Salinivibrio kushneri: one gene and its partners. The protein of the gene in region 2 binds, or shares a complex with, the protein of the main gene of each other region. Links are inferred from orthologs where the notes say so. Each region holds a gene or a part of one and is shown on either strand. Other genes may lie near its edges. The genes, in order: eno, rne and pnp.

The links.
Region 1: the proteins of rne (region 2) and eno are in contact, whole or in part, in a solved structure (PDB 2FYM), measured with the Escherichia coli proteins. The link is inferred for Salinivibrio kushneri from one-to-one orthologs.
Region 3: the proteins of rne (region 2) and pnp are in contact, whole or in part, in a cryo-EM structure (PDB 9QH0), measured with the Escherichia coli proteins. The link is inferred for Salinivibrio kushneri from one-to-one orthologs.

The regions. Positions count from the first base shown.
Region 1 is NZ_CP114588.1:534,191-541,040, forward strand. What follows is about bases 1,411-4,370. They hold eno (phosphopyruvate hydratase), read left to right. Parts: upstream 1,411-2,221; coding sequence 2,222-3,520; downstream 3,521-4,370. Other genes in these bases: N8M53_RS02635 (CTP synthase), read left to right, coding at 1,411-2,145; ftsB (cell division protein FtsB), read left to right, coding at 3,678-3,956; ispD (2-C-methyl-D-erythritol 4-phosphate cytidylyltransferase), read left to right, coding at 4,086-4,370. Outside these bases: mazG (nucleoside triphosphate pyrophosphohydrolase), read left to right, coding at 1-359; more of N8M53_RS02635, read left to right, coding at 511-1,410; more of ispD, read left to right, coding at 4,371-4,715; ispF (2-C-methyl-D-erythritol 2,4-cyclodiphosphate synthase), read left to right, coding at 4,712-5,194; tRNA pseudouridine(13) synthase TruD, read left to right, coding at 5,191-6,225; 5'/3'-nucleotidase SurE, read left to right, coding at 6,209-6,850. UniProt on the Escherichia coli protein: Catalyzes the reversible conversion of 2-phosphoglycerate (2-PG) into phosphoenolpyruvate (PEP). It is essential for the degradation of carbohydrates via glycolysis.
Region 2 is NZ_CP114588.1:1,731,610-1,738,958, reverse strand. Bases 1,836-5,294 are described here. They hold rne (ribonuclease E), read right to left. Parts: upstream 4,985-5,294; coding sequence 2,036-4,984; downstream 1,836-2,035. Outside these bases: N8M53_RS08205 (response regulator), read right to left, coding at 1-1,730; 23S rRNA pseudouridine(955/2504/2580) synthase RluC, read left to right, coding at 5,678-6,640; N8M53_RS08190 (HAD-IA family hydrolase), read left to right, coding at 6,645-7,349. UniProt on the Escherichia coli protein: Endoribonuclease that plays a central role in RNA processing and decay. Required for the maturation of 5S and 16S rRNAs and the majority of tRNAs. Also involved in the degradation of most mRNAs.
Region 3 is NZ_CP114588.1:2,222,308-2,229,165, forward strand. Bases 1,929-4,896 are described here. They hold pnp (polyribonucleotide nucleotidyltransferase), read left to right. Parts: upstream 1,929-2,327; coding sequence 2,328-4,466; downstream 4,467-4,896. Other genes in these bases: nlpI (lipoprotein NlpI), read left to right, coding at 4,535-4,896. In the rest of the region: N8M53_RS10420 (TatD family hydrolase), read right to left, coding at 1-32; N8M53_RS10425 (hypothetical protein), read right to left, coding at 25-171; prfC (peptide chain release factor 3), read right to left, coding at 323-1,912; more of nlpI, read left to right, coding at 4,897-5,413; N8M53_RS10445 (bifunctional diguanylate cyclase/phosphodiesterase), read right to left, coding at 5,499-6,858. UniProt on the Escherichia coli protein: Involved in mRNA degradation. Catalyzes the phosphorolysis of single-stranded polyribonucleotides processively in the 3'- to 5'-direction. Also involved, along with RNase II, in tRNA processing.

The DNA of each region.
Region 1 (6,850 bases), 1.2 Mb from region 2 along the record:
CACGAGCGTATAAATTGCAAAAGCGTTGTGCACGTGTGGGCTTTGATTGGCCGACTGTCGCCCCTGTGATAGATAAAGTGCGGGAAGAGATTGAAGAGGTCGAGCAAGAGCTGGCGCAAACTTCTGTCAATCAGGCGCGTGTGGAGGAAGAAGTTGGGGATTTGTTATTCGCGGTGGTGAACTTGGCTCGTCACTTGGGAACGGATGCGGAGCAAGCGTTACGCCGTGCCAATCAAAAATTTGAAGCTCGCTTTCGTGGTGTTGAAAAGCACTTACGTGATAGTGAAAAAAACATTCAACAATGTCAGCTGGATGAACTAGAATCGGCATGGCAGTTGGTTAAAAAAGCAAGTAAGTAAATATCCTGTAATTGGCATAATTGATTTGTGACAATTAAAAACATCAAGGTGTGTGGTAGCTTTCACATTGTGGGAGTCAATGGGGTCTGGTATCATAATATCCCGTCCAGAACTTCATTAATTTCCTCTAAATCCAACTCTCAGGTTTAGCATGACGACGAACTACATTTTTGTTACGGGCGGTGTTGTATCCTCCCTCGGTAAGGGTATTGCTGCAGCCTCATTAGCAGCCATTCTTGAAGCACGTGGCCTTAACGTCACTATCATGAAACTCGACCCTTATATCAACGTGGATCCAGGGACAATGAGTCCTACCCAGCACGGGGAAGTATTCGTCACGGAAGACGGCGCGGAGACCGACCTTGATCTCGGTCACTACGAGCGCTTCATCCGCACCAAAATGACCAAGCGTAATAACTTTACCTCTGGTCGTGTGTATGCGGATGTACTGCGCAAAGAGCGCCGTGGAGATTACCTGGGAGCGACCATTCAGGTGATTCCACACATCACTAACTCAATCAAAGACCGCATCATCGCGGGTGGTGAAGGTCACGATATTGCGATTGTGGAAATCGGCGGTACTGTCGGTGACATTGAGTCGCTGCCATTTTTGGAAGCGATTCGCCAGCTGACCGTTGAAGTTGGCCGCGAGCATGCCATGTTTATGCACCTGACTCTGGTTCCTTATCTGGCGGCTGCGGGTGAAGTGAAAACCAAGCCAACTCAGCATTCAGTAAAAGAGCTACTCTCAATTGGCATCCAGCCTGATGTGTTGGTGTGCCGTAGTGAGCGTCCGATCCCGGCTAATGAGCGCGCCAAAATTGCGCTGTTCTGTAATGTGGCAGAAAAAGCCGTGATCACCATGAAAGACGTAGACTCTATCTACAAAATCCCATCACTCATCCGTTCTCAAGGCTTGGATGATCTGGTTTGTAACCGTTTTGGCATTGAAGCGGCGGAAGCTGACCTGTCAGAGTGGGAGCAAGTGAGCTACGAAGAAGCCAACCCCATGGGCGAAGTGACCATTGGTATGGTGGGTAAATACATCGAGCTGCCTGATGCATATAAGTCCGTCAACGAAGCCTTGAAGCATGGTGGGTTGAAAAACCGCCTCACCGTCAATATCAAGTATGTTGATTCGCAAGATCTTGAAACGCGTGGCACTGAAATGCTGCAAGGCTTGGATGCTATCTTGGTACCAGGCGGGTTTGGTGACCGAGGCGTGGAAGGCAAAATCTTGGCAGCACAGTATGCCCGTGAAAACAAACTTCCTTACTTGGGTATCTGCCTCGGTATGCAAGTCGCTCTGATTGAATACGCGCGTAATGTCGCGGGTATGGAAGGGGCAAATTCGACCGAATTTAACAAAGAGAGTAAATACCCGGTGGTGGGACTGATCACTGAGTGGGTCGATGAAGAAGGCAAAGTCGAAGAGCGCAGTGAAACCTCTGACCTGGGCGGTACCATGCGCCTTGGTGCTCAACTTTGCCACCTTGCCGAAGGCTCTAAAGCGCATCAGCTTTATGGCAACACGCAGATCCACGAGCGCCATCGCCACCGTTATGAAGTGAACAATTTATTGCGTCCGCAGCTAGAAAAAGCGGGGCTTTCAATCTCAGGCCTTTCTGCAGATAAAAAGCTGGTGGAGATCATCGAGAATCCTGAGCACCCATGGTTTGTTGCGTGCCAGTTCCACCCAGAGTTCACGTCGACACCACGTGATGGCCACCCATTGTTTGCCGGGTTTGTTGCGGCAGCAGGCAAAAAACAGCGCGGTGAGCTATAAACGAGATTCGAGCGGTCGCCTGAACCTAGGCAGCCGCTTTTATTTTTAAAAACAATGACAGACGAGAGGAATCACAATGTCTAAGATCGTTAAAGTTCTAGGCCGTGAAATCATCGATTCACGCGGTAACCCAACCGTTGAAGCTGAAGTACACCTAGAAGGTGGCTTTGTCGGTATGGCGGCAGCACCTTCAGGTGCATCAACGGGTTCTCGCGAAGCGCTAGAACTGCGTGATGGTGACAAGTCACGTTTCATGGGTAAAGGCGTTCTAAAAGCGATTGAAGCGGTTAACGGCCCAATCGCAGAAGCCCTACAAGGTAAAGACGCGAAAGCCCAAGCCGATATCGACCAAGTGATGATCGATCTCGACGGTACCGATAACAAATCTAAGTTTGGTGCCAACGCTATCCTCGCGGTGTCTCTGGCCAACGCGAAAGCGGCTGCGGCTGCGAAAGGCATGCCTTTGTTTGAGCACATTGCTGAACTAAACGGCACTGCTGGTCAGTTCTCAATGCCTCTGCCAATGATGAACATCCTGAACGGTGGTGAGCACGCGGATAACAACGTTGATATCCAAGAGTTCATGATCCAGCCTGTGGGTGCGAAAACCCTGAAAGAAGCACTGCGCATCGGCGCGGAAGTATTCCATAACCTAGCAAAAGTACTGAAAGCCAAAGGCCTAAGCACTGCGGTAGGTGACGAAGGTGGTTTTGCGCCAAACCTAGAGTCAAACGCTGCGGCACTTGCTGCAATTAAAGAAGCGGTTGAGCAAGCAGGCTACGAGCTGGGCAAAGATATCACCCTCGCGATGGACTGTGCGGCGTCTGAGTTCTATGACAAAGAGCAAGGCATCTACAACATGAAGGGTGAAGGTAAAACCTTCTCGTCAGAAGAGTTTAACCACTACTTGGCGAAACTGGCTGAAGAGTACCCAATCGTGTCTATTGAAGACGGCCTGGACGAGTCTGACTGGGACGGCTTTAAGCACCAAACTGAGCTGCTGGGTGACAAGCTACAGCTAGTCGGTGATGACCTGTTCGTAACTAACACCAAGATCCTAAAAGAAGGTATCGACAAAGGTGTCGCGAACTCTATCTTGATCAAATTTAACCAAATCGGTTCTCTGACCGAAACCTTGGCGGCGATCAAGATGGCGAAAGATGCTGGTTACACTGCCGTGATTTCTCACCGTTCAGGTGAAACCGAAGACGCAACCATTGCTGACTTGGCGGTAGGTACAGCTGCAGGTCAAATCAAAACCGGTTCAATGAGCCGTTCTGACCGTGTTGCGAAGTACAACCAGCTCATCCGCATCGAAGATGCGTTGGGCGAAAAAGCACCGTTCAACGGTTTAAAAGAAGTGAAAGGCCAATAATCGGCACTTAAGCACCTTTTTGACCAAGCCGTCCCGTCTAACGGGGCGGCTTTTTTCATTGAGGAAAACCATGACACCAGCCAGCGGATCCGCTAGCCTATGCGGTTAGTTTATCAGGGTTTGAATACCTTGAGCCGATATTGGAAGGAGTACAGGTATGAGGCTGCTATCGGTTGCACTGTTTCTCACGCTGGTGTGGCTGCAGTACGAACTGTGGCTGGGTAAAAATGGCGTGACAGACTATTGGCAAATTGAAGCCAATGTCGCCGTACAGCAACAAGCCAACCAAAAACTCGTTAAGCGTAACCAGCAAATGTACGCAGAAATTGCGGATTTGAAGCGTGGGCAAGAAGCGATTGAAGAGCGCGCACGCAATGAGCTGGGCATGATAAAGCCGGACGAGACATTTTTCCGATTAGTCGATAAATCCCAGTAACTGTCAGCCGTTGACTGGCGGTACAACCAAAGAAGATAACTTGTGGTCGAACAATCTCCTTTGCAGCCCAACACTGCTTTACAGCCCGGAATAAGTGCCGTGGTACCAGCCGCAGGTGTTGGAAGCAGGATGCAAGCTAGCTGCCCGAAGCAATACCTCTCTTTAGCCGGCAAAATGTTGATTGAGCATACGGTTGAGCGGTTACTCTCTCATCCTGCCATTACTGATGTGATCATCGCCATTGGTGCTGACGATAGTTACTTTGCGCAAACAAACTTGAGTGAGCGTCCGAATGTCCATGTTGTCGTGGGAGGGGCGACCCGCGCTGCGTCTGTGCAAGCTGGGCTAAAGGTGGTCAACACACAGTGGGTAATGGTGCATGATGCCGCGCGTCCTTGTGTGTCGCATGCTGATATTGATGCCTTGATTGAACAGGCACAGTCTCACCCAGATGGCGCTTTGCTCGCCGCGCCTGTTCGAGACACCATGAAGCGTGCGGACGTGCGAGGACAGGTGGCCCATACGGTGGAGCGAGAGGCACTTTGGCATGCATTAACCCCGCAAATGTTTCTAACCCACCTGCTTACAAACGCCCTCGCGAAGGCCGGTGAGCAAGTGACGGATGAGGCGTCTGCCGTTGAAGCGCTCGGGGGGAAGCCGGTGTTGGTCCCTGCCAGTGCCAGCAACATTAAAGTCACTCACCCCGAGGATAAGTGGCTGGCCGAGTTTTACCTTTCACAACAAGAAGGCAAATCATGATTCGAATTGGACATGGGTTTGATGTACACAAATTTGGCGGAGACGGCCCTGTTATCATCGGCGGGGTTAGCGTGCCTTATGAACAAGGTTTGGTCGCGCACTCAGACGGTGACGTCGCGCTTCATGCCTTGTGTGATGCCCTGTTAGGCGCGATTGCAGCAGGCGATATCGGCCAGCACTTTCCCGATACCAGTGACGAATGGGAAGGGGCTGACAGCCGCATGCTTCTTCGCGATGTATACAGCAAAGTACGGCGCAAAGGCTACCGGCTTGGTAATGCTGACATTACTATTATCGCCCAAGCGCCGAAAATGGGTCCACATATCGACGCAATGCGTGAAGCCATTGCCAGCGATTTGTGCGTGACAATCGATGCAGTCAACGTCAAAGCAACCACCTCAGAGCGTCTCGGTTTTACCGGACGAAAAGAGGGCATTGCTTGTGAGGCTGTGGTGCTATTAAACAAAGAGGCTGTATGACGGACTTACTCGCGCCCTTGGCATATTTACATGGTCAACCGACCCAGTCTGGCACCTTGAAAGCGTCACCGGACGATTTTATTGTCTCAGAGGTACTTGGCTTTACCCCTTCAGGCCAAGGAGAGCACTTTTTGGTGCGGATAAAAAAGCGCGGAGAAAACACTAAGTACGTGGCCAATGAGTTGGCAAAAGCCTGTGGTGTTACCTCACGACAAGTGAGCTGGGCTGGGCTAAAAGACCGCCACGCTGTCACTGAGCAATGGTTCAGTGTTCACCTGCCAGGTAAAGCGGATCCGGATTTAACCGCGTTTGTCCAAAATCACCCAGGCGTCGTGAGTATTGAAGGGACAGCCCGCCATCAGCATAAGTTGCGTCCCGGCGATCTGACCGGCAATCAATTTACATTGTGTATTCGCGATCTTGACTCACCACAGGGTTTGCTGCCGCGGCTAGAGGCCATCGCAAAGCAGGGCGTACCTAATTATTTTGGTGCACAGCGCTTTGGGCGTGATGGCAACAATGTTGAGATGGCGCGTGCCTGGGGGCGTGGCGAGAAAAAAGTCCGTGACAAGAGCAAGCGTAGCTTTTACCTATCGGCGGCGCGATCGCTGCTGTTTAATCAGGTGGTGTCTGCACGGATAGAAGCGGGTGTCTTTGCTTCTACCCTGATTGGCGACTTGTGCTTTGATGAACAACAGCAACCGCATCTGGTTGAGCAAGAGGGCAGTTATCATTCTGGCATTACCGGTCCCTTAACTGGTGACAATGCGCTACCGACAGCGGCGCAAGCTCAGCAATTTGAGCAAGCGGTGGTAGACAAAGAGCCTGAATTACTCGCGGTGATTCGCGATAATCGCATGCGTCATGATCGCCGTTTGTTGTGTTTAGTGCCGCAGGCGATGGCCTGGACACACGATGCGGACACTTTAACCGTGAGTTTCTTTTTACCTGCAGGGGCCTTCGCCACCGCGGTGATGCGAGAGCTCGTCGTCGCAAGCCAACAAGGAGAACAGAATGCGAATATTGATTAGTAACGACGACGGTTATCACGCTCAAGGGATCCAAACCTTGACCAAGGCCTTATCGACCATTGCGGATGTGGTGGTGGCCGCGCCTGATCGCAATTGCTCAGGTGCGTCTAACTCACTGACGCTAGAAAATCCGTTGCGAGTGCGTGAGCTGGGTCCCCAGCGCTATGCAGTTCAAGGCACTCCCACTGACTCAGTCCATTTGGCATTACGCCAGCTGCTCCCTTGGGAGCCGGACTTTGTGATTACCGGGATTAACCATGGCGCGAACCTTGGGGATGATGTGCTTTACTCGGGGACAGTGGCCGCGGCGACAGAGGGCTTTTTCCTGGGCGCGCCGGCTATTGCTGTCTCGCTATGTGGCCACCAGCACTTTGAGACAGCCGCACACGTCGTGAAGCAATTCTTAGCCAAGAACCAACGGCATGCAGCCCCCAGCCACCGCTTAATTAATATTAATGTGCCCGATGTACCAATCGATAGTCTAGAGGGGTGGAAGGTGACGCGGCTTGGCGCCCGCCATCACGCTGAAGACGTGATAAAACAAAGCGATCCGCGGGGCAAACCGATATACTGGGTCGGTGCGCCAGGTCAAACCCAAGATGCAGGGCCGGGAACCGATTTTCAC
Region 2 (7,349 bases):
CGTTGGGGGTCCGCGTGTACCCAGATTGGTGTGTCGCTGAGCTGATTAATGATGTTTAGCGGCTTATCTTTTTTAAGGTGTTTGGCGAGTGACAGCACAAGCTGTGTGATGGCGTTGAGATTGACAGGGCCTTGTTCTAAGTCTAATTGCCCATAACGCATTTTATGGTAGTCCAAGAGATCATCGACCAGCTTGGCCAAGCGCTGGCCGCTGTTGACGATAATCGACAGTTGATACTGGTGGTCGCGACTAATCGGACCGTTCGCACCGTCAATCAGTGCTTCGGCAATCCCTATCATGCCGTGCAATGGGGTGCGAAGTTCGTGAGAGGTGGTTGCCAAGAATTCATCTTTCAGTTTGTTGGCCACATGTAGCTCTTCATTCTGAGCACGTATGGTGGTGATGTTAGCTTCTAAGGTTTGGTTCTGCTGGCGGATTAAGACCAGCTTTTCGCGGATGGCATGGCGCATACGGGCAAAGCTCACCGCCAAACGCCCGATTTCATCACGACGACGCGTGTGGTGGATTTGGGTATCAAGGTCACCCGCACTGACTTTTTCGGCCGCCCACGTAAGTTGAAGCAGTGGGCGAGTAATAAAGTTGGACATATAGTGCGAGGCAACCACCACTGCGAGAATAGCAAGTAACATGGCGACGATAAAAAGCTGTTGCAGTTGGTGGATGCGTGCATAGGCCACTTGTGTAGGCACTTCTGCCACGAGTCCCCATTTCAGGCCGTGCGTGCGAATAGGCGTGTAGGCGGCGAGCATGGTTTGGCCTGACTGGGCTTGATAGCGGGTAACACCCGTTTCTCCGGCTAATGCTTTTTCTATGGCAGGCGAGTTACTGACAAGCTCACTGTTGCTGGTTGAGTGCGCACGAGTCTTGCCGTCATCACCGACGAGGTGTGTTTCAATCGCATTGGTTTCTCTGGGTGCCATCAGCCTGGTAAGGGCATGGCTAGGAAGCCGGAAGAGCGCGTAGCTATGGAGATACCCTTGCTGAATAATGGGGGCGCCCAGCCATGCAACGCGGGTGTCGGTCTCTTCCGCGGAAAAATCAGAGATAATCACCTTAGGCGTCGGATCTAACTTCCCTTTTGTTTGTTGCGTTTGCTGTTGTAGGGTCGCGAACGTTTGCCCCAATCGTGCATCACGGTGAGGGCCTGAGAGTAAGTTTGTGCCATAGTTGCTCAGTTTTTTCACCGAATAAGTGACGTTGCCTTGCTTGTCGACCAAGAGTAGATCGTCAAAATCTGCGCGGGCGAGCAAAGCTTGATAAGCGCGGTGGTAGCGTTTGTGCAGCAGCCGATAACGCTCGGTGGCGGAATAGTTGGGATCGTCCTTGCGCACAGGTGTTTTCACCCTCTCACCGGACCCAAGGTAGTAGCGGCGTTGCGCGTAATCACGAGCCGCGTCGATGTTTGGTCGTAGTCGCTGAAATGCGTTGACCAAACCATAAAAATGGCCACCGCTGGCGTAGGCGAGCTCCGAAGCGACAAATCCGAGCACCTCCGCTTCTTTCGCATCAAAGTAATCATTGATTTGCTGTTGTTTACTGTCGCGCACCGATAAAAGGTGAGCTGTGCTTTGTTCTTGGAGATCTTGGCTATGGGCGTTAAGAAAAAACAAGGCGACTAAGATCAGAGGGAGGAGGCTCAATAGAAGAAAGGCCAGCATCAAGGTGTGATGGAGGCGTTTAAATGGATAAGCAGTAAACAAGGTTTTCATAAGCAACAGCGTCTTCCCTACAGCAACTTTCCAATGTCGTGGTCGTATTTTGGCCCCTGATGAGCCTGTGTCTCTGGCGAATAGAGCTGGGTGTGCGCGACGACACGACAATCATCTTATGCCATGACGTTACTGAGTTTTTTCGCTTTGACAAGGAAGTCGCTATGGAAGCGTGTGGATCGACGCACTTTTCCGTGTATCGCTGCAAGTTTGCGTATGTTTTATCCACGTTATTTCATTGAAGAAAGGTGAAAAAAAGGCCTCGACAGATGCCGAGGCCTTTAGCATTCCGAAAGCAAACGGAATTAGTACTGAGGTTTGGTTGCCGGTGCGTAGGCAGACGCACGTGCCTCAGCGCTACCCGCAGCTTTCGCTTCTGGGTTAGGCGCTTTAAAGGCGGCGATTGCCACAGGGCTGTGATCAACCGTTTCGCTCGGTGCCGGTGCTTTCATCATCGGTGATGTGGCTCGGCGGTATTGAATCGTTGCCGTTGGGGCATTGATTTCCGCTTCGCGTTCAATCACTTTTTCGGTCACTAAATCGACCTCTGAGTCCTGCGCAGGGGTTGTCACTGGTGCGTCTGGCGTGGCGACCTTCGGCGCAGCGTCGATAACCGGTGTTGCTTGGCTATGTGCCGGTTGTGGTGCTGGCTCAGAAGTACTTATCGATGCCATCGGTTGGGCCGACACTGAATCTGTCTCCTCCGACTTAGCTTGCATGATAATGACTTTACCCATGGCCATTTCTGGACGGGCAACACCACCGATAATAGCCTTACTGTTTTGGCGTTTGTCTTGGCGGCGGCGATCTTGCTTCACTTTCACGGGTTGCTCTGCCGACCATACCTTGCCCATCGCCATTTCGGGAGACGCCATGCCTGTCGTGAGTGGCATAGGGCTTTTCACCATTGGGCGACGGCGACGACGCTGTCCACTCGCGCGAAGGTGGCGCGGTGAGCGACGGTTACGACGCTTGTCCTGCTGACCTTCTTTCTTCGCGTTATCAGGCTGCTGTTTAGCCTGTTGTGCGACTTCAGCCCCGACTTGCTGCAAGTCTTTGCCTTGGTCAGGTGTTACCTCGGTGGCAACTTGGGTATCCGCATTATCTTTGTTGATACGCACGCTGCGATTCAGCTTACGACGTTGGCGGCGTTGTTTAACCTGTTCGGTTTTCTCCGCTTTTTGGTCGTGCTGTTTGTTGCCTTTATCCGCATTGTCAGACTGTGGCTTCGTTGCCTTGGCCTCATCTTGTTGCGCGGCAGGCTTTTTCGCTTTGTCGTTGCGGTTATCGTTACGGGGTTTTTTCCCTTTACGATTATTGTCGCGACGCTCTTCTTGCGGCTTGTTCTGGCGACGTTGTTTATTGTTACGTCCACGTTCGCCGTTGCCACCTTCACTTTGCTCATCGCGATTTTGTGGTTTGTTGTTGCCACGTGACTTATTGCGCTGGCTGTGTGTTGGCTTCTGGCTTTGCCCTGTTTGAGCTGGCTCAGGTTGGGCGGTAGGTTTTGACGACGCGGTTGTTGCATCATCAGCTGGCGCGGCAAACAAGCGCGAGAAGAACTGACCCACTTTGGTGAACAGGCCAGGCTGAGCCGACGCTGCTGGCTCATTGGCTGGTGCGGCCGTTTTAGTTGCACTTGGTGCCGGCGAGCTTGGCGCTGCAAACCCTTGTAAAACAGGTTCTTCACGCTTTTTCGCTGGACGTGCTTGTTGTGGCTCTTCGCGTGCTTCTACTTCTCTGAGCGCATCAATCTGGCTTGGCAGCTGATAAGACAGGTTCGCCATTTCTTCACCGCCGCGGACGCGAACCACATCAAAGTGTGGCGTCTGCATGTCGGCATTTGGTACCACGACCACTTTGACATTGTGGTATTTCTCAATGTGCTGGACCGAGCGGCGTTTTTCGTTAAGCAGGTAAGAGGCGACGGGGACAGGGACGATACCCAGTACTTGCGCCGTGTTCTCTTTCATTGCCTCTTCTTCCATCAAACGAAGAATGGACAATGCTAGCGATTCGTTATCACGAATTACACCGGTGCCTTTACAGCGCGGGCAAATGTGATGGCTTGCTTCTGCCAGTGATGGACTGAGGCGTTGGCGTGACATTTCCAGCAAACCAAAGCGCGAAATACGGCCGATTTGCACGCGTGCACGATCCATACGGACAGAGTCGCGTAGTTTGTTTTCCACTTCACGTTGGTGGCGCACGGGGGTCATATCGATGAAATCGATAACGACCAGTCCACCCAGATCACGCAAACGCAATTGGCGGGCAATTTCTTCTGCCGCTTCAACGTTTGTTTGGCGTGCTGTCTCTTCGATATCGCTTCCTTTAGTGGCACGAGCAGAGTTGATATCGATAGAGGTGAGGGCTTCGGTGGGGTCGATCACGATCGAACCACCAGACGGCAAGCGAACCTCGCGTTGGAACGCAGATTCAATTTGGCTCTCTATCTGGTAATGGCTAAATAGCGGCACTTCGCCTTCATAGAACTTGATGCGGCTGACAAAGTCAGGGCGAACCAGCTTGATGTGCTCTTGCGCGCGTTGAAAGACCTTCTCACTATCAATCAAGATCTCACCGATATCACGGCGTAAATAGTCGCGGATTGCGCGTGCAATCACGTTACTTTCTTGATGGATAAGGAAAGGGGCAGGGTTGGCGTCTGCGGCTTCTTTCACCGCTTGCCAGTGGTTTAGCAGGACTTTCAAGTCCCATTCAAGCTCTTCGGCAGATTTGCCCACACCTGCGGTACGTACAATCAAGCCCATACCTTGCGGCAGTTCGAGGCCAGACATGGCTTCTTTGAGCTGACTACGTTCTTCTCCCTCGATGCGACGAGAAATCCCGCCGGCACGTGGGTTGTTTGGCATTAATACCAAGTAGCTACCTGCTAACGATACAAACGTAGTCAGAGCAGCCCCTTTATTGCCGCGCTCTTCTTTGTCCACTTGGACAATCACTTCCTGGCCTTCTTTTACCACATCTTTGATGTTAGGGCGGCCTTGATAGGTGTAACCGGAAGGGAAGTATTCGCGGGCAATTTCTTTAAGAGGGAGAAAACCGTGTCGTTCTGCGCCGTAGTCAACAAATGCCGCTTCCAGGCTTGGTTCGATACGGGTAATGCGTCCTTTGTAGATATTCGCTTTTTTTGATTCATGGCCGGGACTCTCGATATCGAGATCGTACAGCCGTTGACCGTCGACCAATGCGACGCGCAACTCTTCCTTCTGAGTTGCGTTAATCAACATTCTTTTCATCTGATTTTTCTCATTTATTTATCGTTGTTATTAGCGGTTGATGACGAGAGCAGTCGTCAATGCTGCCTGACCCCAAGTCTGATATGGTGCAGCCTCCCGGCTGGAGAAAATCAGGGGTGCGCTCGGGCAAGTTTTAATCGGCCAGCTACAACGGTTTTTATGGCTCACCGGATTACGCAGTTGGCGTCCGCCGTTTTTACCGATGGCGGAGAGCTCTGACACTGACTAACGGTCTCGTGTCAACACACTAAACGGGTGCTTTTGGTTTACGTCTTACGCCAATTGCCGCGTAACGCCTTAAAAGCATTCGGAATTATGGTGCTTTTACGGATATAACCGTATACAGCTATCACTTGATTGACTCATCGCAGACCAGGCCTTTTTTCGAAAAGTGCATGTTCCACTGATGAAATCGCTGTCACAGGCGATAAGCTGTGTTTCAGATAAGCGTTTGCTTTTCTGATTAACGCCGCAACTATAGCAGGGAGACTAAAGTCCAGCAATCGGCTTTATTCGCTTATGTTGCGTTGGTAGTAAAACCGCGCCGATGTGGTGTTTTTTTGCACGACAATGCCTTGTGCCACTCGCGGTTGCGGGGACGAACACAACCCGCGGCTGTGTTAAGTGAGGGATGGCTTGCGGTAGCAGGTGCATGTCGCTGTGCTTAGCGGTAGAATGAAGGTTATGACAGAACAAAAAACTCAAGTGCGATTCATCGACATCGATGACGACATCGCCGGCCAACGCATCGACAATTTTCTGCGAAATCAGCTGAAAAATGTCCCCAAAAGTATGATTTATCGCGTGCTTCGTAAAGGAGAAGTGCGAGTTAATAAAAAACGCATAAAACCCGAGTATAAGCTGCAAGCTGGAGACGTGGTGAGAGTGCCTCCGATCCGGCTTCCCGAGCGCGATGAGAAAGCCGCCCCCAGTACCAAGTTAGACAAAGTGGCTGCGCTTGAGCATTGCATTCTTTATGAAGATGACCACCTACTTGTGCTCAATAAGCCTTCAGGTACCGCGGTGCACGGGGGGAGTGGGCTACAATTTGGCGCGATAGAGGCAATGCGCGCACTGCGTCCTAAAGCGCGCTTTTTGGAGCTGGTGCACCGGATTGATAGAGACACCTCGGGGATCTTATTGATTGCTAAAAAACGGTCTGCGTTGCGCCATCTGCAAGCGCAATTTCGCGAAAAATCGGTACGCAAAGACTATTATGCCTTGGTCATGGGTCACTGGTCCGCTAAGCAGCGTAAGGTGACAGCGCCTTTGTTGAAAAACGAGGTGAACAGCATTGTCCGTGTTAATCCCGAGGGAAAGCCGTCGGAAACCCGTTTTAAAGTGGTTGAGACGTTTGCGGAAGCCACTCTCGTGCAAGCGAGCCCAGTAACAGGTCGGACACACCAAATTCGAGTCCATGCGCAATATGTAGGGCATCCTTTGGCGTGGGATGACCGCTATGGCGATCCCCGTTTTGATGCTTACACCAAGGCTGTGGGGCTAGATCGATTATTTTTACATGCCGCCACGATTCGTTTTGTGCACCCAGGGAATGATGAAACCATGACGCTTAACGCGCCCATGGAGCCCAAACTTGAGCGGGTACTTGACGGGTTACGGGCAAAAAACGCATCACGCAGAGGCTAAATCCATGACTGTCGAATTATCGCTTACATCTGCTTGGCAAGCTGGCGAAAGTCCGGCCAGCCAACCGTCGCACTCAGTGCTTGCCCCATACTCATTGTTGATCTTTGACTGGGATGGCACTGTGATGGATTCGATTGGACGCATTGTCTCTAGCCTCGATGCGGCGGCTCGATTAACAGGGCAATTACCCATTTTACCTCCTGAGCGTTTGCAAACCATGATTGGCCTGAGCTTAGAAAAAGGTTATCAGCTGCTTTACCCTGATGCAGATCCAGCGTGGTATGACGATTGGATTCACCACTACCGCCAACAGTTTGTGCATGATAATCCAACGTCCTGTCAGCTTTTTCCTGGAGTGAAAAATACCCTTATGTCTCTAAAAGCGCAGGGGTTTGAATTGGCGGTGGCAACGGGGAAATCACGCGCTGGGCTGGATAGGGCGATGATGGAGACGGGGACCCAAGATTTGTTCGCCGCCACGCGTTGTGCGGATGAAACGGCTTCTAAGCCTGATCCGAAAATGCTTGATGAAGTGTTAGTGCAAACAGGCATCCCACGTGATAAGGCGCTGATGATTGGTGATACTGGACATGATATGCAACTGGCCATCAATGCGGGTATGGCAAGGCTCGCGGTCACTTGGGGCGTAGAAGCGTCTGCCAGCCTTTCGGCGTTTGAGCCCGTTGCCGTATTAAACAGCCTAAACGAG
Region 3 (6,858 bases), 490 kb from region 2 along the record:
GAAAAATCAAAATGGCAATGGGTATCAATCATGCTGAGACGTTGGTGTAGATGGTGTTTTTTCTGAACGCTTGATAGGCACACAGCTACGACGGTTATCCTCGCCAAGTCCCATTTGCTGACACCAAGCATCGTACCGTGCCACCCAACGTTTAATACGCGCGATCATCATTATTGGCATCCTTGTTTTGTAAACCTTGTGCCATTAAAAAAGCCGTCTGGTTACAGACGGCAGTATAGCATGGCGCGAACGAGGAGAGTGTCACCTCTATCCGGTACGAGTTTTTAATCACACTAGGCGATCCGGCCCTCACCCCTGCCGCTTAGTGTTCGCGGGTCGCTCTGAGCTCAATATCCGGGAAGCGCTCTTGCGTGAGGTTCAGATTAACCATGGTCGGCGCAATGTACGTCAAGTTATCACCACCATCCAAGGCTAAGTTCGCCTGGTTTTTACGCTGAAACTCGTCCAGCTTCTTCTCATCCTTACACTCCACCCAACGCGCAGTGGCCACATTAATCGGCTCATACAACGCATCCACGTTGTATTCGGCTTTCAAGCGTGCCACCACCATATCGAACTGGAGCACACCGACCGCACCGACAATTAAGTCGTTCGATTGTAGCGGACGGAACACCTGTACCGCACCTTCTTCAGACAGCTGAATCAAACCTTTAAGCAGCTGCTTTTGACGTAGTGGATCTTTGAGACGGATCCGGCGGAACAGCTCTGGGGCAAAGTTGGGGATCCCTGCGAATTTCAGATCTTCCCCTTGGGTAAAGGTATCGCCAATTTGAATGGTGCCATGATTGTGTAGGCCAATAATGTCACCCGCAAACGCATCTTCAGCCCGTGACCGATCCCCTGCCATAAAGGTCACCGCATCGGAAATATTGATTTGTTTACCTAAACGTACATGGCGCAGCTTCATGCCTTGCTGGTATTTACCAGAGACAATACGCATAAAGGCGATCCGATCACGGTGACGTGGATCCATATTGGCTTGGATTTTAAATACAAACCCTGAGAATTTCTCCTCGTCGGCACTGACCTCGCGGTCATGGGTTGGGCGCGCCATGGGCTTTGGTGCCCACTCAGTCAAGCCATCCAGCATATGATCCACGCCGAAGTTACCCAATGCGGTCCCGAAGAAAACGGGCGTGAGTTCACCGCTTAAAAACAGCTCATGGTCAAACTCATGTGACGCCCCCATCACCAGCTCCAACTCATCGCGCAAATCTTGCGCAATGTCGGCACCAATCGCCTCATCGAGCTCAGGGTTGTCCAAGCCTTTGATGATACGCGCATCTTGGATGGTATGGCCTTGCCCTGATTGATAGAGGATGCTTTCGTCCCGATGAATGTGATAGACACCTTGGAAACCTTTCCCGCAACCAATCGGCCACGATACCGGTGCACAGGCGATGTTGAGTTCACTCTCTACTTCATCGAGCAGCTCCATCGGATCGCGAATATCACGGTCAAGTTTGTTCATAAAGGTGATAATCGGGGTATCGCGTAAGCGCGTGACTTCCATCAGCTTGCGAGTACGATCTTCGACACCTTTCGCCGCATCAATCACCATTAAACACGAATCGACGGCAGTCAGTGTCCGGTATGTATCCTCTGAGAAATCCTCGTGCCCTGGCGTATCAAGCAGGTTCACCAAGCAGTCATTGTAAGGAAATTGCATCACAGAAGTGGTCACAGAGATACCACGCTCTTTTTCCATATCCATCCAATCAGACTTGGCATGTTGGTTAGAGCCACGCCCTTTCACGGTTCCTGCCGTTTGAATGGCACGTCCGAATAACAGCACCTTTTCCGTGATGGTGGTTTTACCCGCATCTGGGTGCGAGATAATCGCAAAGGTGCGGCGTTTATCAACTTCCTGTTGCAGCAGTGTATTTGACATAAAGGTTATCTTCTTATTGACTTCAGGCGGCAATCAGGCGCCAGCTGAGAGGGTCATTCACAAAAGTGGCGTATTTTCGCTGATCTTGTAGTCAGCTTCAATTCACAAATCTGACTTGGCACTGTTATCTGTATCCGTTAGGGTCAATTTTGCTTGCCAAGCACATCACAAATGTTGCCAATCGACTGCCTCGTGGTGTCGTTATCGGCCAAGCACGTGTATAATTAGCGCCACTTTCAGCTGTAACACAGTCAACAACGTCGACCATAAGGTCGCGACTATTGACAGCATACTGCCCACGAAGGCCAAACACCCGCGCAGCGTGGTGTCATTAGTCGCGATGGTGAGCAGCTGAAAGCCGACACTTAGTGAGATAAACCAACGGGTTTATCCCTTAGCAACAAGGAAATAATCTGTGAATCCAATCGTAAAAACATTCCAATACGGCAATCATACAGTCACATTGGAAACTGGCGTGATGGCACGTCAAGCCAATGGTGCTGTCATGGTCAGCATGGACGATACCTCGGTATTCGTTTCTGTGGTCGGTAAAAAAGAAGCGGCTGAAGGCCAAAGCTTCTTCCCATTGACCGTCAACTACCAAGAGCGTACCTACGCCGCGGGTAAAATCCCAGGTGGTTTTTTCAAGCGCGAAGGCCGCCCTTCTGAGTCAGAAACCCTGACCGCACGTCTGATTGACCGCCCTATCCGCCCGCTATTCCCGGACTCGTTCAAAAACGAAGTGCAGGTTATCGCAACCGTGGTATCTGTTAACCCAGCGGTTAGCCCTGATATCGTTGCCATGCTAGGTACCTCGGCCGCACTGGCCATCTCAGGGATCCCATTCAACGGCCCTATCGGCTCAGCACGTGTCGGCTACATCAATGATGAACTCGTGCTTAACCCAAGCCCTGCTGAGCTAGACGACAGCAAGCTTGACCTTGTGGTCGCGGGTACTGAAGGCGCCGTGCTGATGGTTGAATCAGAAGCGGATCGCCTAAGCGAAGAGCAAATGCTGCAAGCGGTGATGTTTGGTCATGAGCAACAGCAAACCGCGATCAACGCAATCAAAGAATTTGCCGCCGAAGTGGGAACGCCTACTTGGGATTGGCAAGCGCCGGAAGTTAACGCTGCGCTACAAACCCGTGTGGCTGAAATGGCACAAGGCCCACTGGCTCAGGCATACCAAATCACTGAAAAAATGGCCCGTTACGAGCAAATTGGTCAGGTGAAGCAGGAAGTGGTGTCTGCACTACTCGGCGAAGACGAGACCTTGGATGAGCGTGAAATCCTAGGCATGCTTGGCGACCTAGAAAAGAAAGTCGTACGTAGCCGCATCATTGCGGGTGAACCACGTATTGATGGCCGTGAGAAAGACATGGTTCGTGCCCTCGACGTGCGTACTGGCGTATTACCACGTACTCACGGCAGCGCCTTGTTTACCCGTGGTGAAACACAGGCTTTGGTCACCGCCACACTCGGTACTCAGCGTGACGCGCAAACCATTGATTCTATCATGGGTGAGCGCCAAGAAGGCTTCATGCTGCACTACAACTTCCCTCCTTATTGCGTGGGTGAAACCGGTTTTGTTGGCTCACCAAAGCGCCGCGAAATCGGCCATGGTCGCCTAGCGAAGCGCGGTATTGCAGCGGTTCTACCAAGCCAAGATGAATTCCCATACACACTGCGTGTGGTCTCTGAGATCACTGAGTCAAACGGCTCGTCTTCAATGGCGTCAGTATGTGGTACCTCTCTAGCACTGATGGATGCCGGTGTACCGGTGAAAAAATCAGTGGCCGGTATCGCCATGGGTCTGGTGAAAGAAGACAACGATTTCGTTGTGCTTTCCGACATCTTGGGTGATGAAGATCACCTCGGTGATATGGACTTTAAAGTGGCCGGTACGGATGACGGTGTCACTGCTTTGCAGATGGACATCAAAATCGAAGGGATCACTAAAGAGATCATGCAAATTGCATTGAACCAAGCCAAAGGCGCACGTTTACACATCCTGGATGTGATGGACCAAGCCATTGGCTCGGCACGCGACGATATCTCTGAGTTCGCGCCTCGTATCCACACCATGAGCATCAACCCAGACAAGATCCGCGATGTCATTGGTAAAGGTGGCGCCGTGATCCGTCAGCTTACCGAAGAAACTGGCACCACCATTGAAATCGACGACAACGGTACCGTGAAAATTGCGGCCACCGACGGTGAAGCTGCCAAAGATGCCATTTCACGCATCGAAGCACTCACTGCAGAAGTCGAAGTGGGCCGTATCTATACCGGTAAGGTTCAGCGTATCGTTGACTTCGGTGCCTTCGTCTCAGTGATTGGCGGCAAAGATGGTCTGGTTCACATTTCTCAAATCGCTGATCAGCGCGTTGAGAAGGTGTCTGATTACCTCGAAATCGGCCAAGAAGTAGACGTGAAAGTGCTGGAAGTTGACCGTCAAGGTCGTATTCGTCTGAGCATGAAAGAAGCAGCGGCTGAAAAAGCTCCCGCTGCTGATGCTGCGCCAGCAGAAGAAGCACCAAGCACTGACGCTTAAAGTCATATCGTCATTCATGGTATAAAGGGGGCTGAGGCCCCCTTTTTTTTACACGGAGATGCGCCTTCATGACCTTTTTTATTCAGCCACGGGCAATATTTTTCAAGCCTATGGCGATACTGGCGCTGTTATTTTTAACAGGCTGTACCAGCCAGTGGACCTTTCCTCCTATGGCCGTCCCTTTACAGCCCACCCTGCAGCAGGAAGTGCACTTGGCACGTATTGATCAACTGCTTGCTCGCAATGATTTGAGTGACGACGCACGCGCTCAATTGCATTATGAGCGTGGACTGATGCACGACAGCCTGGGGATGCGCGATTTGGCAAGGCTGGATTTTAACCAATCTCTCTCGCTAAAGCCCGACCAACCTGATGTATTCAATATTCTTGGGGTCTATTTTACCCAAAATGGTCACTATGATGCTGCCTACGAGGCCTTTGACTCCACGTTAGAGCTGGATAACAGTCACAGCTATGCCGCGCGTAATCGTGGGATCGCCTTGTACTACGGCGGTCGCTATCGCCTAGCCCATCAAGACTTACTCCATCACTACCAAGAAGACCGCGACGATCCTTATCGTCTCATTTGGCTTTATTTGGTGGAGCGCGACTGGAAGGGGGAAACCAAGGCACAGCAAGCGCTGGCTACCCGAAAAGCAAATGCGGAGGCCGCGGGTTGGGGCTGGCAGCTTGTCGATATGTACCTCGGTGAGCTCAGCGAGCGTGAACTGCTTGAGCAACTTGCCTCGCAAGGTGAAGATAATGAACTGCTCGCAGAACGCTTATGCGAAGCTTACTTTTACCTTGCTAAACGCTATCAATTCCAAGGGGACAACGATCGCGCCGTGGCATTGTATAAGCTTGCCATGTCGGGCAACGTGTATGAGTTTGTCGAGCACCGCTATGCGTTACTTGAGCTCAACCGGATCGCCTACCGTCGACCATAGTCTTTCATTCGATAGCGCCTCAAAACAAAAATAGAGCAGGCTCGCTGCTCTATTTTTGATCATGGTTGATACCAATAGGCATCGGTCAACTTGTCTGCGCACTGGGCGCCAGTGCCTGTGGTGGTTGCCTGTTAGGCTTACTTTTCAGCAATAGCTTTTCAAATTCATGCTTGGGCATGGGCGAGTGAAAATAATAACCTTGAATGGTGTCACAGTGCAGGTTAGTGAGTACCGACGCCTGCTGACGGGTTTCAACTCCCTCTGCCACCACGGTCATTTCCATTGCCCGTCCGAGGTGAATGATGCTTTCCACCAGTGTCACCTGTTTACTCAAGGCGTCCATATCGTGAATAAACGCACGGTCAATTTTAAGCTCATCAAGCGGAAAACGGGCAAGGTATGACAAGGATGAGTAGCCGGTGCCAAAGTCATCAATCGAGAGCGCAAAGCCCAATGATTTAATCGCATTGAGCATATTCAGCGCATGCTCATCGTTTTTCATCACCGCGCTTTCCGTCAATTCAAAAGTAATATCCTCTGGTTTCGCTCCCGTGGCTTTAATCAGCTTTTCCATGTGCTCGGTCAGCTTGGGGCTGCTAAATTGCTCTGGCGATAAGTTAATCGCCACTCGCCCCGGCAGCATGCCTTGTTGACGCCAGCGACGCACGTTTTGAAAAACCTCGCGCATCACATGACGCCCGAGCGCTTCAATCAGGCCACAGCGCTCTGCAACCGGAATAAAACGTCCAGGACTGATATAACCTTCGATAGGATGTTTCCAACGCACCAAGGCTTCAGCACCGTTGATACGGTAATCACTGGCACTGACCTTAGGTTGATACCACACTTCCAGCCCATTATTTTGTAAAGCTTTTTGCAGCTCGATCTCCAACCAAAGCCGCATCCGTGCCTCTTTACTCATGCTGTCATGATAGGCGACCACACGGTTTCGGCCTTGCTCTTTGGCCTCATACATTGCGGTATCCGCATTTTGCAGCAGCTGACGCGCGTCTTTACCATCATCGGGATAACGCACCATCCCCACTGAACACGCCAAATACTTACTAAAATAGTGCAATTCGAAAGGCTGACTAATCGCCCCGACGACTTTCTCAGCCAGCTGATCAGGCGCGTCTTCCGTTGCTGGCTTAGGAAGCAATACCGCAAATTCGTCACCGCCTAAGTGGCCAATAATGGTATCCGCAGAGAGCAAGGCACGTAAGCGCTGAGCGATATCCTGAAGCACACGGTCACCAACATGGTGTCCGAGAGAGTCATTGATATTTTTAAAATTATCAACATCAAGGTACAGCATAGCCAATGGTGTTTGAGCCTTTATCAGCCTATCCAGCTCTCGACTAAACCCGTAGCGGTTATAAAGACCTGTTAATGCATCCGTATAAGCGGATTGTTGCTCACCGACTTTGCTGGCATCCTCTTTGTCG